2 regions of the Citrobacter sp. VF227 genome follow, and region 2 is predicted to be linked to the other one. Evidence: riboswitches for the same ligand, from Rfam matches in the RefSeq annotation. Region 2 holds a riboswitch; the other holds the start of a gene.
What was found. A riboswitch is a leader RNA that binds a small molecule or an ion and turns the genes downstream of it on or off. The one in region 2 is predicted to bind cobalamin.
Positions count from the first base shown of each region.

Region 1 (7,966 bases), on a different contig from region 2:
CGTTTCGCCCCTGCAGGTTGCGCAGGCGATCGACTATGCGAAGGCGCGTCTGGCGTAAATTGATGGGTAATGATTCGAGCCTGGCGCCACGCCGGGCTTTTTTATGCAAAAAAAATGCGGACACAAGGTCCGCAAAAGTTCACGTTGGCTTTAGTTATTTCGAGTATGAGAACGGACAGTAGCTTCAAGGGTTAAAGGGGTACCGTTCCGTTTCTGTGGTGCATTATTAAACAGAAAGCTTGATAGGGATAATCGTTCGTTGCTATGCTACCTATCGCTACGAACTATCGTGGCGATGGAGGATGAATAATGAATATTCGTGATCTTGAATACCTGGTGGCACTCGCCGAACATCGTCACTTCCGACGAGCGGCAGACTCCTGTCACGTAAGCCAACCAACGCTGAGCGGCCAGATCCGTAAGCTGGAAGATGAGCTTGGCGTTATGTTGCTGGAGCGTACAAGTCGCAAGGTGCTGTTCACTCAGGCAGGTTTACTGCTGGTGGATCAGGCGCGTACCGTGCTGCGCGAGGTCAAAGTGCTCAAGGAGATGGCAAGCCAACAAGGCGAGACAATGTCTGGCCCGCTGCATATTGGTTTGATCCCAACGGTGGGGCCATACCTGCTGCCGCATATTATTCCTATGTTGCACCAGACCTTCCCAAAACTGGAAATGTATCTCCATGAGGCGCAGACGCATCAACTGCTGGCGCAACTGGACAGCGGTAAGCTCGACTGCGTCATTCTGGCGCTGGTGAAAGAGAGTGAAGCGTTCATCGAAGTGCCGTTATTTGATGAGCCTATGTTGCTGGCGATCTATGAAGATCACCCATGGGCAAACCGGGATTGTGTGCCGATGTCCGATCTGGCGGGTGAAAAACTGCTGATGCTGGAGGATGGTCACTGCCTGCGCGATCAGGCGATGGGCTTCTGCTTTGAAGCGGGCGCTGATGAGGATACCCATTTTCGGGCAACCAGTCTGGAAACACTACGCAACATGGTGGCGGCAGGCAGCGGTATTACTTTATTGCCTGCGCTGGCTGTTCCGTCTGAGCGTAAGCGTGATGGTGTTGTTTATCTGCCCTGCATCAAGCCTGAACCACGCCGGACGATTGGCCTGGTGTATCGTCCAGGTTCGCCGCTGCGCAGTCGTTATGAACAGCTGGCAGAGGCCATCCGTGGATCAATGGATGGCCATTTCGACAGTGCGTTAAAACAGGCGGTTTAAGCCATTTAGCGCCGCTACCCGATAGGCTTCCGCCATCGTTGGGTAGTTAAAGGTGGTGTTAACGAAGTACTCGATGGTGTTACCACCACCTTTTTGCTCCATAATCGCCTGACCGATATGAATAATTTCGGCCGCGCGTTCCCCAAAGCAGTGGATCCCCAGAATCTCTTTAGTTTCACGATGGAACAGAATCTTCAGCGTTCCGACGCTCATACCGACGATTTGTGCCCGTGCCAGGTGTTTAAACTGGGCGCGACCGACCTCGTAGGGAACTTTCATTGCCGTGAGCTGCTGTTCCGTTTTACCGACGGAGCTGATTTCCGGAATGGTATAAATCCCGGTCGGGATATCTTCGATCAGATGCGCAGTCGCTTCGCCTTTTACCAACGCCTGGGCGGCAATGCGTCCCTGATCGTAGGCTGCTGATGCCAGGCTCGGATAGCCGATCACATCGCCAACGGCATAGACGTGCGGTAACGCTGTCTGGTACATGCTGTTGACCTTCAGCTGTCCGCGGCTGTCAGTTTTCAGACCAATATTTTCCAGCGCCAGCGAATCGGTATTACCGGTGCGACCATTGGCGTACAACAGGCAGTCGGCCTTCAGTTTTTTACCGGATTTCAGATGCATGATGACGCCATCATCGCAGCCTTCAATCTTCTCGTACTCTTCGTTGTGGCGAATGACGACACCGCTATTCCAGAAGTGATAAGAGAGCGAGTCGGACATCTCTTGATCGAGGAACGCCAGCAGACGATCGCGAGTGTTGATTAAATCGACTTTGACGTCCATTCCACGAAAAATCGATGCATATTCGCAGCCAATGACCCCTGCGCCATAAATCAAAACGTGGCGGGGTTCGTGGTGCAGGCTCAGGATCGAGTCGCTGTCATACACCCGGGGATGCGAAAAGTCGACGTCTACAGGGTGATAGGGGCGTGAACCGCAGGCGATAACGAACTTATCCGCGGTCAGCGTTTCCACCGTGCCGTCGTGGCATTCCAGAGCGAGCGTGTGTTCATCAACAAAACGGGCATTGCCCTGCAAAATTTCGCAGTGGTTACGCTCGTAAAATCCTTGCCGCATACGTGTCTGCTGATTTATGACGTTATCAGCGTGGTTGAGAATATCGGCGAAAGAAGAACGAAGGAGTCGGGAGTGGTCGCTGTAAAGTGGGTTCTGATTGAATTCAATGATACGGCTGACGGCGTGGCGGAGAGCTTTCGACGGGATGGTGCCCCAGTGGGTACAGCCTCCACCGACGTTATGATAGCGCTCAATCACCGCGACGCGCGCTCCTTGCTTAACCAGACCCATCGCAGCGCCTTCGCCGCCGGGACCGGAACCTATTACTATTGCATCGTAATCGTAGGAATGTGACATGGTCAGGCTTACCTGTTCTTATACATAAAAGCAACAGAATAGTAACATCGTTGTCAGGATAACCCAATTATCGTTGTGCTTTTTTGCGAAGTCGAAGCACAAACTGCGCGTAAACAATCATTCACAAAGCCATGCCAACCGCCTAATCTCTGGTATAGTGCCAGCAAGGTATGTGGAAGGATTCAGACATCGTGATGGGCGTTAGAGCGCAACAAAAAGAAAAAACCCGGCGTTCGCTGGTAGAAGCCGCATTTAGTCAACTCAGCGCTGAGCGTAGTTTTGCCAGCCTCAGTTTACGCGAAGTCGCTCGTGAAGCGGGCATTGCGCCAACCTCGTTTTATCGCCATTTCCGCGATGTGGATGAACTCGGCCTGACGATGGTGGACGAGAGTGGTCTGATGCTGCGCCAGTTGATGCGTCAGGCGCGTCAGCGTATTGCTAAGGGTGGGAGTGTGATCCGCACCTCGGTCTCAACATTTATGGAGTTCATTGGCAACAATCCCAACGCCTTCCGTTTATTATTGCGCGAGCGTTCGGGGACTTCCGCAGCGTTTCGTGCAGCGGTCGCACGTGAAATTCAGCACTTCATTGCGGAACTTGCGGACTATCTGGAACTCGAAAACCATATGCCTCGTGCGTTTACTGAAGCGCAAGCCGAAGCCATGGTAACCATTGTGTTCAGCGCCGGGGCAGAAGCACTGGATGTTGGCGCTGAACAGCGTCGGCAGCTGGAAGAGCGGCTGGTATTGCAATTGCGCATGATCGCGAAAGGCGCATTCTATTGGTACCGCCGTGAACAAGAAAAGATGACGCACCACTCCGAGTAACGAGAAGGACAAGCAATGAAACAGTCAGGTCAAGATAAAGGTACGCTGCTGCTGGCGCTGGTTGCTGGCTTATCGATCAATGGCACATTTGCGGCGCTGTTTAGCTCCATTGTGCCATTCTCAGTATTCCCGATTATTTCGCTGGTGCTGACGGTTTATTGTCTGCATCAGCGCTATCAGAACCGCACCATGCCTGTGGGACTACCGGGCCTGGCTGCCGCCTGTTTTATTCTCGGTGTTCTGTTGTACAGCACCGTGGTACGCGCTGAATACCCGGATATTGGCTCTAACTTCTTCCCGGCTGTATTGTCGGTGATTCTGGTGTTCTGGATCGGTTTTAAAGTGCGTAACCGTAAACAGGAAATTGTGGAGTAATCTTTGTCGGCCGGGCAAGCGAAGCGCTCCCGGCCAGGTCATCACTTATTTTGCGGTCAGTAACACGCCGCACTCCATATGGTGCGTATACGGGAACTGATCAAACAGAGCCAGACGTGAAACATTGTGCGTCTGGCTTAACGTTTCCAGGTTCTTACATAATGTCTCCGGATTGCAGGAGATATACAGAATACGCGGATACGCCTGCACCATTTTCTCTGTTTCGCTGTCCAGACCGCTGCGCGGTGGGTCAACGAAAATGGTTTCACATTGGTAACTCTTCAGATCGATTCCCTGCAAACGGTTGAACTCGCGTACCCCGTTCATCGCCTGAGTAAACTCTTCGGCCGCCATGCGAATAATTTGTACATTATCAATGTGGTTAGCCGCGATGTTGTACTGCGCAGCAGCCACGGACGGTTTGGCGATTTCGGTGGCCAGTACACGGTTGAAGTTTTGCGCCAGGGCTAACGAGAAGTTGCCATTGCCGCAGTACAGCTCAAGCAGATCGCCTTTTGACCCTTTGGTGACATCAATTGCCCATTCCAGCATCTGGATATTCATGGCGGCATTCGGCTGGGTAAAACTGTTCTCAACCTGGCGGTAGATAATCTCTTTACCTGCTACTGGCAAGCGTTCGTCAATGTAGTCCTGGTCCAGCTCAATTTTGGTTTTGGTTGCCCGACCAATCAGATGGACGTTCAGGTTTTGCGCCCGCAGCGCATCTCGCAGCGCTTCGGCTTCCTGACGCCATTCATCATCTAATTTTTTATGGTACAGCATCGATACCACCGCCTGATCGCTCAGGGTTGTGAGGTAATCAATCTGAAACAGTTTGTGGCGCAGGACGTGGTTGTTGCGAACGCCGTCGATCATTGCCGTCATCAGCGTGTTGATGAGCTCGCTGGCAGCCGGGAAGCTGTCGACGCGAATACGGCTTTTGGTCTGGCTGTCGAACATGATGTGGTACAGGTCATCACCGTCATGCCACAGGCGGAATTCGGCGCGCATACGGTAATGGCTGACCGGTGAGCGAAACACTTCCGGAGCCTGTGCATAAAATGGCGTCATTAAGCTCTGCAGACGCACTACTTTTTCAGCTAACTGGGCGTCGTACTGTTCTGTCGGAAGGTGTTCGGGGGTCATGATGCGTCCTGAAAAATAAAAGTACGCGGGGATTGTAGGGATTGCTCAACAGATGTCCAGTCATTGATGATTTCCGATAATGTGATATGCGGTCTGGACACCAGGTTGTAACAAACTGTAGCATCCGTTTTCCGGTCCTGTGAGTTAAAAGGGAATCCAGTGTAAATCTGGAGCTGACGCGCAGCGGTAAGGAAGGTAAGAGATGAGCGCACCTGGTGCAGACACTGCGGCTTGCCGCGGGAAGTCATCGTCTCTTTATGTCGCCTCCAAGCCCGAAGACCTGCCGGCTAACGTCGCATCTGGTCTTCATCATCGCGTACTATCGGTGGGACCTGCGGCATCCTTCTTAAATTGTGGATGCTTTACAATGATCAAAAAATCATTGCTGTGCACGGCGTTGTCCGTCACGGCATTTTCTGGTTGGGCACAGGACACTCGCCCGGATACTCTCGTCGTCACTGCCAACCGTTTTCAGCAGCCTGTTAATACTGTTCTTGCCCCCACCGATGTGGTCACGCGTGAAGATATTCAACGCTGGCAGTCAAAAGATCTGAACGATGTCATGCGTCGATTGCCAGGCGTAGATATCTCCCAGAGCGGCGGTATGGGTAAAAGTTCCTCTCTGTATGTTCGCGGCACTGAATCTCGTCACGTTCTGGTATTGATTGATGGTGTGCCGATGGCACGTGCCGGCATCGGCAATGCGATCGACATTGGCCAGATTCCGGTATCGTTGGTGCAGCGTGTTGAATACATTCGCGGACCCCGTTCAGCAGTGTACGGCTCTGGTGCGATCGGTGGTGTGGTTAACATCATTACGATGAGTGATGAAGAGAAATCGCAGATCAACGCGGGTATGGGGACTGATGGTTATCAAACCTATGACGGCTCGGTTAATAAGCGGTTTGGTGACACGATGGTGACGGCGGCTGGTGCTTACCAGACGACGAAAGGTTTTAACATTCAACCCGACTCACCCTACAGCGGTGACAGCGACCGCGATGGTTATCGCAATAAGCTGTTCTGGGGCGGCGTTCAACACAAATTTAGCGATAACGTCTCCGGCTTCTTCCGTGGTTATGGATATACCGCTAATAGTGATTATGACCAGGGTTCGTGGGGTAATCCTGGAGGGAATGACGAAGCCCAGAATTACACGCAGTCCTGGGATTCAGGTCTTCGTTACAGCTCTGGTATCTACTCCTCCCAACTTATTGCTAACTACCAGCATCTCAAAGATTACAACTATAGCAACGAACTCGGCCGTTATGCGGGAGACGCTACGCTGGATAATATGGAACAACGCTATATTCAGTGGGGAAATAACGTTGCGGTTGGGCATGGGGCAATTAGCGGCGGTGTCGACTGGAAACAAGAGAAGCTGACATCCAGCAGTACGACGAAATCAGATGCTTATAAACGTGATACAACGGGACTTTATCTGACCGGGCAGCAACAAATTGAGAGCGTCACGCTGGAAGCCTCGGGCCGTGAAGATCATGACGAACAATTCGGCTGGCATGGTACCTGGCAGACCGCAGCTGGCTGGGAGTTTGTTGATGGTTATCGTGCAACGCTCTCTTACGGTACTGGTTTCCTGGCGCCCTCGCTGGGTCAGCAATACGGGGCGACGCGCTTTGCCTCATCCTATGGGCCGGGTATCGCTGCCAACCCGAATCTGAAACCGGAAGAATCTAAACAGTGGGAAGCAGGAATTGATGGATTGACAGGGCCGCTTAATTGGCGTCTTTCCGCATACCACTATGAAATTCAAAACCTGATCGACTACAAGAATAATCAGTACGTCAACGTTAAATCAGCCACGATTAAAGGGCTGGAATGGACCGGAAACTTTACGACAGGCCCCGTAGAACATAATCTGACGCTACAATACGTTGACCCGCGTGATGATGACACAAACAAGGTGCTCTATCGCCGTGCAAAACAGCAGGTTAAGTATGAGTTAACCGGACAGGTCCAGGATTTGGGCTGGAACGTTGCGTATCAATATATAGGTAAACGTTACGATAATGATTTTGACAATAATCGTGATGTTAAATTGGGCGGCGTCAGCTTATGGGATATCGGATTATCATATCCAATCACCTCACAGCTGACAGTTCGTGGTAAAATCGCCAACCTGTTCGATAAAGATTACGAGACAGTTTATGGCTACGCAACTGCAGGACGGGAATACACCTTGTCTGGCAGCTACACCTTCTGATCCACGTCCCACCGTGCTGGTGTTTGATTCCGGCGTCGGTGGGTTGTCGGTCTATGACGAGATCCGGCGTCTTCTCCCGGATCTCCACTATATCTACGCTTTTGATAACGTCGCCTTTCCTTATGGAGAGAAGAGCGAGGCGTTTATCGTTGAGCGCGTTGTTGAGATTGTGACTGCGGTCCAGCAGCGCTATCCCCTCTCTCTTGCGGTTATCGCGTGTAATACGGCAAGCACGGTGTCGCTCCCTGCGTTACGGGAGAAATTTGCTTTTCCGGTAGTTGGCGTGGTGCCTGCGATTAAACCGGCGGCGCGACTCACGGCGAATGGCGTGGTGGGGTTGCTGGCTACGCGTGCAACGGTGAAACGTTCATATACTCATGAGTTGATTGCGCGGTTTGCAAACGAATGTCAGATAGCGATGCTGGGTTCTGCCGAGCTGGTGGAACTGGCTGAAGCGAAGCTGCACGGTGAAACAGTTTCTCTGGAAGAGCTGCGCCGCATTCTGCGTCCGTGGCTGCGGATGTCGGAACCCCCTGACACAGTGGTGCTCGGGTGTACTCATTTCCCTCTATTACAGGAAGAGCTTTTACAGGTTCTGCCCGAGGGGACGCGGCTGGTTGATTCTGGTGCTGCGATTGCGCGTCGCACGGCCTGGTTATTAGAACATGAAGCACCAGATGCAAAATCATCCGACGAGAATGTCGCATTCTGTATGGCAATGACGACAGAAGCTGAACAACTATTGCCCGTACTGCAGCGTTATGGCTTTAAGACGCTCGAAAAA
Region 1 is NZ_JBRFVF010000011.1:342-8,307, reverse strand. Features, by position in the region: gene argH (argininosuccinate lyase) at 1-58, shown strand, start outside; gene oxyR (DNA-binding transcriptional regulator OxyR) at 310-1,227, shown strand; gene sthA (Si-specific NAD(P)(+) transhydrogenase) at 1,210-2,610, opposite strand; gene fabR (HTH-type transcriptional repressor FabR) at 2,802-3,437, shown strand; gene ACU8YC_RS21795 (YijD family membrane protein) at 3,453-3,812, shown strand; gene trmA (tRNA (uridine(54)-C5)-methyltransferase TrmA) at 3,858-4,958, opposite strand; cobalamin riboswitch at 5,074-5,260, shown strand; gene btuB (TonB-dependent vitamin B12 receptor BtuB) at 5,326-7,182, shown strand; gene murI (glutamate racemase) at 7,127-7,966, shown strand, end outside.
Region 1: linked by a shared signal. The riboswitch ahead of btuB (TonB-dependent vitamin B12 receptor BtuB) and the one ahead of ACU8YC_RS04710 (cobyrinate a,c-diamide synthase) in region 2 are both predicted to bind cobalamin.

Region 2 (7,966 bases):
TAACGCTTCTTGTTGCATAAAGACCTCGCCTGGGTTGTCCCGATGTTCATGACTATAAAAAGAAGCGAGGAAAAAGAATGGCTGACTTGAAACTATGAGTGAAAAAATAGTGAGGTTCTGGTGATATAAAATTGCTGTTATTTATTTTATGGTGTTGTTTTTATTGAATATATTATGAAATGCCGATGTGATTATTTGGCTATGTTAATTCCATATTTACACTTTTTAACGTGACAGGTGAAATATCATTTGCTATGCGGGGGGAATGAATTTGTGACGGTTATCTGAAAACAAGATTATGCTATTGGCAATATTTTATTATTTTTAAAATGTACATGTAATAGAGGAATTCCACGTCATCTGGCTTTGTTTAATAAAAGTGATCGCAAGAATTTGCTATCGCAACACGATTTTGAAAGTCATATCGCCCGCAGATTGCCAACAATTTGCCGACATGGCTTTTTATAGTAAGCCTCGAAGTATTCTACTTGCCAGCAAGGAGTCCGCTGGTAAAGACACGAACTCTGCTTAGAAGGTGTCACAATGAACGATTCACTAAAAGCGCAATGCATTGCTGAGTTTTTGGGTACCGGGCTGTTTTTGTTTTTTGGAATTGGATGCCTGAGCGCCCTGAAAGTCGCAGGTGCCAGCCTGGGATTGTGGGAGATCTGCATCATATGGGGTCTGGGGATCTCGCTTGCAGTTTACCTGACGGCCGGAATTTCTGGTGCACATCTCAATCCTGCTATTACTATCGCTCTGTGGTTATTTGCCTGCTTTCCGGGGCGGAAGGTTTTGCCTTATACCGTGGCTCAGGTCGCGGGGGCCTTCGGTGGCGCTCTGCTGGCTTATTTGCTCTATGGCAGTCTGTTTACCGAGTATGAATCAGCCCACCAGATGATACGCGGAAGTCTTGAAAGCTTGCAGCTTGCCAGCATATTTAGTACTTATCCTGCCGCAGCGCTCAGTGTCTGGCAGGCCGCGCTGGTTGAAGTGGTGATTACCTCGATTCTGATGGGGATGATCATGGCGCTGACCGACGACGGTAACGGTGTTCCCAGGGGGCCGTTAGCGCCGTTGCTGATTGGTATTCTCGTTGCTGTTATCGGCGCATCCACCGGCCCGCTTACCGGATTTGCAATGAATCCGGCGCGTGATTTTGGTCCTAAATTGTTTGCCTGGATGGCCGGATGGGGAGATGTCGCGATGACCGGCGGACGTGATATCCCATACTTCATTGTTCCGATTGTGGCTCCCATCATCGGCGCCTGCGCGGGTGCTGCAATTTATCGTTATTTTATTGGCAAAAATTTACCGTGTAATGCGTGTAAGCTGGAGGAAAATGAGAGCTAGCTTCACGGAAAAAGCTTATTTTTGAAAGGTAAAAACTGTTTTCGTGATCCGGTTTCCTGAACCGCTGAAAAAGTCTCCCAACAATGGGAGACTTTTGTTATGTTCGCTGATGACTTTCATCATTGCTCAGAATGGCAGGATGAAAATGAGTGTGAATAATATGTTTCTTTATAACAATAAATTAACTGAGAGGTTTTATCATGATTTCTGCGAGTGCCCTGAACTCAGAACTCATTAATAAAATCGCACAGGATTTTGCACAGGCCACCAGTCTGGCCGTTGTGGTTGTCAATATTCACGGTGATGAAATTTCTGAGCTCTTTAATTTCACTCCTTTTTGCCAGTTGATGCGCCAGCATCCTCAGCACAGCACCCGTTGTCGTATGAGCGACCGCTGCGGAGGGCTGGAAGCGTCTAAATCCGATCAACCCTGCATCTATCGTTGTCATGCCGGACTTACCGATTTTTCCATTCCTCTGGTCATCGCCGGCCACCTGGTTGGGTTTGTGCTCTGTGGTCAGGTACGCTTAAGTAACGACGTTGGTCTGGTTGATATTCTCAACGTCGATGACCGCTGGCAAGCTGATCCCGAACTGGTCAATGAATTTCGAAATGTACCGGAAATGGACTATTCACGAGTCATCGCCTCAGCAGATCTGCTGAAACTCATTGTAGAAAACTGTCTTAAGAAACAACTTAATTTTGTCGTTATCAAAGACAATCCACAGCAGTCAGAGCCGGTACGCACTAACCGCAGTACCAATCCGCATGACAGTAAGATGAAAAAAGCCCTGCGCTATATTGATGCGCATTTATCAGACGAATTGCGTCTGGAAGATGTCGCCTCACATGTTTTCCTTAGCCCTTACTATTTCAGTAAATTGTTCAAAAAATATCAGGGTATCGGTTTTAACGCATGGGTAAACCAACAGAGAATGGCAAGTGCCAAAGAGTTGCTTTGCCACAGTGACTGGAGTATAGCCAGCATTGCGCGTAATTTAGGCTTTTCGCAAACCAGCTATTTTTGCAAGGTGTTCCGTCAAACGTATCAGGTTACGCCGCAGGCATTTCGCCAGCAAATAAATGTCATTTCACGCGGAGAGTCTGCGTAAATAGCAATATTTTGCTATTGCCGATTTTTGATATGTGGTGCTATGCCAATCATTATAAAATGAATAATAATGACAGCTGCCAATAAATTGTCATAGCGCAACAAAATAATAGTATTAGAGGGATAAACTGCACCAGTTTTTATTTTTGTGATGAGATACAGTGTCTGTGTGAAGGACTTTCTTTATTCTTTAACGACATTTTCATTCAGAATACGAACTTATGAAGTCAATGGGTTAAGGCCAGAATATTGGCTGAATGAACCCGGAAAGATATTAAATTGAATTATTGTCATGAGGTCGTGAATTTACCTCATAACATAGAGCTTAATTAATCAGGCTCTTGAACTGACAGGTTTGCCACGTTTGTGGCAGGGAAGGGGGTGAGAATCCCCCGCAGCCCCCGCTGCTGTGATGCTGACGACCCCGTATTGACCACTGATCGCAAGATTGGGAAGGGCGGGTGAGGATGACGCTAAGCCAGAAGACCTGCCTGTCAGTGACTACCAACAACTTCGGTGGGAAGTGGGTGGTTCAGATGCATACAGTCGAGAGACTGGGTATCTCTACACCCCTACCACCCTGAACAGGATCAGGGTATGGCGGCCAATTTTCACGCATTTGTTCTTGCAGGTACCGGAAGCGGCTGTGGTAAAACCACGGTGACGCTGGGCTTGTTGAGCTTGTTGAAAAAGCGCGGATTACGCGTCCAGCCTTGCAAGGTCGGTCCTGATTACCTTGATACCGGCTGGCATACCGCGGTGTGCGGTACCGCTTCCCGCAATCTTGATAGCTTCATGCTTCCCGTTCCCACGCTGAACGCATTATTTCGCGAGCAGATGCAACATGCGGATATCGCCGTTATCGAAGGTGTCATGGGACTGTATGACGGCTATGGTACCGACCCAAACTATTGCAGCACTGCCGCGATGGCCAAACAGTTAGGCTGTCCGGTTATCTTATTGGTTGATGGCAAAGCCGTTTCCACCTCGATCGCCGCAACGGTAATGGGCTTTCAGCATTTTGATCCAACCCTGAACATCGCAGGCGTCATTGTTAATCGGGTCAACAGCGAAACACATTACCAACTGCTGAAGGTGGCGATCGAACGTTACTGCGCCGTACCCGTCTTAGGCTACGTTCCCCGTGTGGACGGCATTGCGCTTCCTGAACGTCATCTGGGTTTAGTTACCGCGCGCGAGTCGGTTATCAGCCAGCAACCGTGGCAGGCATTCGCCGCGACGCTGGAGCAAACCCTTGATATCGACGCGTTGTTGGCATTAAGCCAGTTAAACACCCTTCCTGTTGGCGAATGGCCCGCGCTACCGGCAGCAGACGCAGGGGCAGGGCTAACGCTTGCCATCGCCGATGACGAAGCATTCAACTTTTACTATCCGGACAATATTACGCTGCTGGAGCGCACGGGGCTTAAGATTGTCCGTTTTAGCCCCTTGCACGACAACTGCTTACCCGACTGTCAGATGATCTGGCTAGGAGGCGGATATCCTGAGTTACATGCTGCAGCGCTGGCCGGAAATGTCCCGATGCTTGAACAGTTGCGGGCGGCGCACCAACGAGGCGTCGCGATTTACGCGGAGTGTGGGGGACTGATGTATCTCGGTAGTTCACTTGAGGACAGTCAGGGCGAGACCTGGTTGATGGCGGATATTATTCCCGGCCACAGCAAAATGGGTAAACGTTTGACCCGATTTGGTTACTGTGAAGCGCAGGCCGCGCAGCAAACATTATTAGCTGCCAAAGGCGAAGTGCTGCGCGGTCATGAATTCCACTACTCCGATTTTACCCCTGAAACGTCAGCAGTGATGAACTGTCGCAAAGTTCGCGATGGCAAAACGCTGCAAGCCTGGTCTGGTGGCTGGCAGTCAGGAAATACCTTCGCCAGCTATCTACACGTTCATTTTGCTCAACGCCCGCAGATGCTTAACCATTGGCTGGCAGCCGCGAGGAGTGCGCTATGACGATCCTCGCGTGGTGTGTTGCCTGGCTACTCGATTTTATCATTGGCGATCCGCAGAACTGGCCGCATCCGGTGCGCTGGATTGGCAATCTGATTTCTGCCGTGCAACGTGTTGTTCGGCGTTACTGCCATAGCGACCGCGCGTTACGCATCGGTGGCGCGCTGATGTGGATTGTAGTGGTTGGACTGACCTGGGCTGTGTCCTGGGGAATACTGGCGCTGGCGCAATCAATTCATCCCTGGTTTGGTTGGGTTGTTGAGGTCTGGATGATTTTCACCGTGCTGGCCGGGCGCTGCCTGGCAAACGCCGCGCAGGATGTAGAACGTCCGCTACGTGCCGGTAACCTGGCCGCCAGTCGGGAAAAGCTGTCATGGATTGTGGGACGTGATACCTCGCAACTACAACCGCCGCAGATTAATCGCGGTGTAGTGGAAACCGTAGCGGAGAATACCGTTGACGGCATTATCGCGCCGCTGTTCTTCCTGCTTCTCGGTGGTGCACCCCTGGCGATGGCCTATAAAGCGGTAAACACCCTTGACTCCATGGTGGGCTACAAACATGAAAAATACCGAGCCATCGGTATGGTCAGCGCCCGTCTGGATGATATCGCAAATTATATTCCCGCGAGACTGAGCTGGTTGCTGCTGAGCGCTGCAGCATTTTTATGCCGCCAGAACGGCGCACGAGCTTTGCAGATTGGCTGGCGCGATCGCTATAACCACAGCAGCCCAAACTGTGCGTGGTCGGAGGCATCCGTGGCCGGGGCATTAGGCATTCGTCTGGGTGGTCCTAATGACTACTTTGGCGAGCGCGTTGAGAAACCGTGGATCGGTGATGCGCAGCGCGACATTTCGGTAGACGACATTTCCCATACGATTCGATTGATGTGGGTGGCATCGACGCTGGCACTGGCGCTGTTTATTGCGCTGCGGTGGCTGCTGGTCGGTGTGGCCTGAGGACAACACCATGCAATATATCCAGCAACCCCAGGCGATTGAGGCCAAAAGTTTCGACATTATTGGCGAGATTATTCGTGAAACACGCCCGGACTATCAGTTTGCCAGCCCGTTACATGAAGCCATTATCAAGCGGGTCATTCACACAACCGCGGATTTCGACTGGCTGGACATTCTGTGGTTTTCCAGTGATGTGCTGGAACAGTTTTGTGCGGCGCTTAGCCGCTCAAGCGTGATTTATACCGATACCACGATGGCTCTGTCCGGGATTAATAAAACGTTGCTGGCAAAATTTGGCGGTGAATGCCGCTGCTACATCAGCGACCCACGGGTTGTGCGGACGGCCAAAGAGCAGGGCATTACTCGCTCGATGGCGACCGTCGATATCGCAGTGAAGGAAGAAGGTGAAAAGCTGTTTGTGTTTGGTAACGCGCCGACAGCGTTGTTTCGCCTGCTTGAGCATGATGTTGCCGTCAGCGGTGTGGTTGGCGTACCGGTAGGGTTCGTCGGTGCCGAAGAGTCGAAAGATGCGCTCACCCAAAGCAGTCTGCCCGCCATTGCCGCGTTAGGCCGTAAAGGGGGAAGTAATGTCGCTGCCGCTATCGTCAATGCCATGCTTTATCACATGCAGGGGGCGCGATGAGCGAGGCTTTCGATACGCCGGTGTGGCACAACGGTAAAGCACTGCGTAAAGGATATACCACCGGATCCTGCGCGACGGCGGCGGCAAAAGTGGCGGCGCTGATGGTATTACGCCAACACTTGATCCATCAGGTTTCTATTGTGACGCCTTCCGGGGTGACGCTGTGTCTGAACGTGGAGTCGCCGCATATCGAAGGGCAGCAGGCGATAGCCGCTATTCGCAAAGACGGTGGCGATGATGTGGACGCCACTCACGGCATGCTGATTTTTGCGCGCGTGACGTTAAACGAGAGTAAAGAGATAACCCTTCAAGGCGGGGAAGGCGTTGGTACGGTAACCCGCAAAGGGATCGGCCTGCCAGTGGGCAGTTCAGCGATTAACCGCACACCTCGCCAGACCATTGAGTCAGCGGTGCGTGAGGCGATTGGCCCGAATCGAGGGGCACAGATTGAGATTTTCGCGCCGGAAGGCGAAGAGCGGGCGCAAAAAACCTACAACTCGCGCCTGGGTATTCTGGGTGGCATTTCGATTATTGGCACCACCGGAATCGTCACGCCGATGTCGGAAGAGAGCTGGAAACGTTCGCTGTCGCTGGAGCTGGAAATTAAGCGAGCGGCGGGACTGGAACGCGTCGTACTGGTACCGGGAAACCATGGCGAACGTTTTGTGCGCGAGCAGATGGGGATTGACACCCAGGTGGTTGTCACCATGAGCAACTTTGTCGGCTACATGATTGAAGAAGCGGTACGTCTGGGGTTCCGACAAATCGTGCTGGTGGGACATCCGGGCAAGCTTGTCAAAATCGCGGCGGGCATTTTCCATACCCATAGCCATATTGCCGACGCGCGTATGGAAACTCTGGTGGCCCATCTCGCGTTACTTGGCGCGCCGCTGGAACTGCTGACGCTGGTCAGCGACTGCGATACCACCGAGGCGGCGATGGAACACATAGAAGCGTATGGTTTTCAGCGCATTTATGACCATCTGGCTAAGCGCATTTGTATGCGCGTCCTGCAAACGTTGCGTTTTACCAAAAATCCCCCGACCTGCGACGCCATCATGTTCTCCTTTGATAACCAGGTGCTGGGTTGTAATCGTCCAATCGCAGATATTGCTGAGGAGATGCAATGTTAACCGTTGTGGGGATGGGACCTGCCGGTTTGCATTTGATGACGCCTGCGGCACGCGAAGCGGTTGCAACGGCTGATGTTCTGGTCGGCGGTAAGCGGCATTTGCAGCAGTTCGCGGATTTTACCGGCGAACAGTTTGTTCTCGGTGCCAATATCCCGGAACTACTGGACTGGATTAATACGAACCGGGCGCAACAGGTTGTGGTGCTGGCGTCTGGCGATCCGCTGTTCTATGGGATCGGAACGCGCATGGTGGCGCATTTTGGTATTGAAAATGTGCGCATTATTCCCGGCATTAGTGCGGTGCAGTATCTGTGTGCGCAGTCCGGTATTGATATGAACGATATGTGGCTGACCAGTAGCCATGGTCGCAGCGTCTGTTTCGATGAACTGGCGCGGCATAACAAGGTGGCGATTGTGACAGATGGGCTGTGCGGCCCGCGTGAAATTGCGCAACAGCTGATAGCGCGAGGCAAGGGACATCGCTGGATGGTGATTGGCGAAAACCTGGCGATGGAAAACGAACGGATCCATTTCCTGCCCGTAAGTGAAGTTAACGCCGACTATGACATGAATGCAGTGGTGATCCTTGATGAAAGATGAGCTGTTTCTGCGTGGAGAGAAAGTGCCGATGACCAAAGAAGCGGTACGCGCACTTGCCCTCTCAAAACTTGAATTATACCGCGCCAGTCACCTGATTGATATTGGTGCCGGAACCGGCAGCGTGTCGATAGAAGCCGCGCTGCAATACCCTGGATTACGCGTGACAGCAATTGAGCGTAACCCGGCAGCGCTCA
Region 2 is NZ_JBRFVF010000001.1:926,822-934,787, reverse strand. Features, by position in the region: gene pduA (propanediol utilization microcompartment protein PduA) at 1-18, opposite strand, end outside; gene pduF (propanediol diffusion facilitator PduF) at 544-1,353, shown strand; gene pocR (transcriptional regulator PocR) at 1,554-2,465, shown strand; cobalamin riboswitch at 2,799-2,973, shown strand; gene ACU8YC_RS04710 (cobyrinate a,c-diamide synthase) at 3,062-4,441, shown strand; gene cbiB (adenosylcobinamide-phosphate synthase CbiB) at 4,438-5,397, shown strand; gene ACU8YC_RS04700 (cobalt-precorrin-8 methylmutase) at 5,408-6,040, shown strand; gene cbiD (cobalt-precorrin-5B (C(1))-methyltransferase CbiD) at 6,037-7,173, shown strand; gene ACU8YC_RS04690 (cobalt-precorrin-7 (C(5))-methyltransferase) at 7,167-7,772, shown strand; gene ACU8YC_RS04685 (decarboxylating cobalt-precorrin-6B (C(15))-methyltransferase) at 7,762-7,966, shown strand, end outside.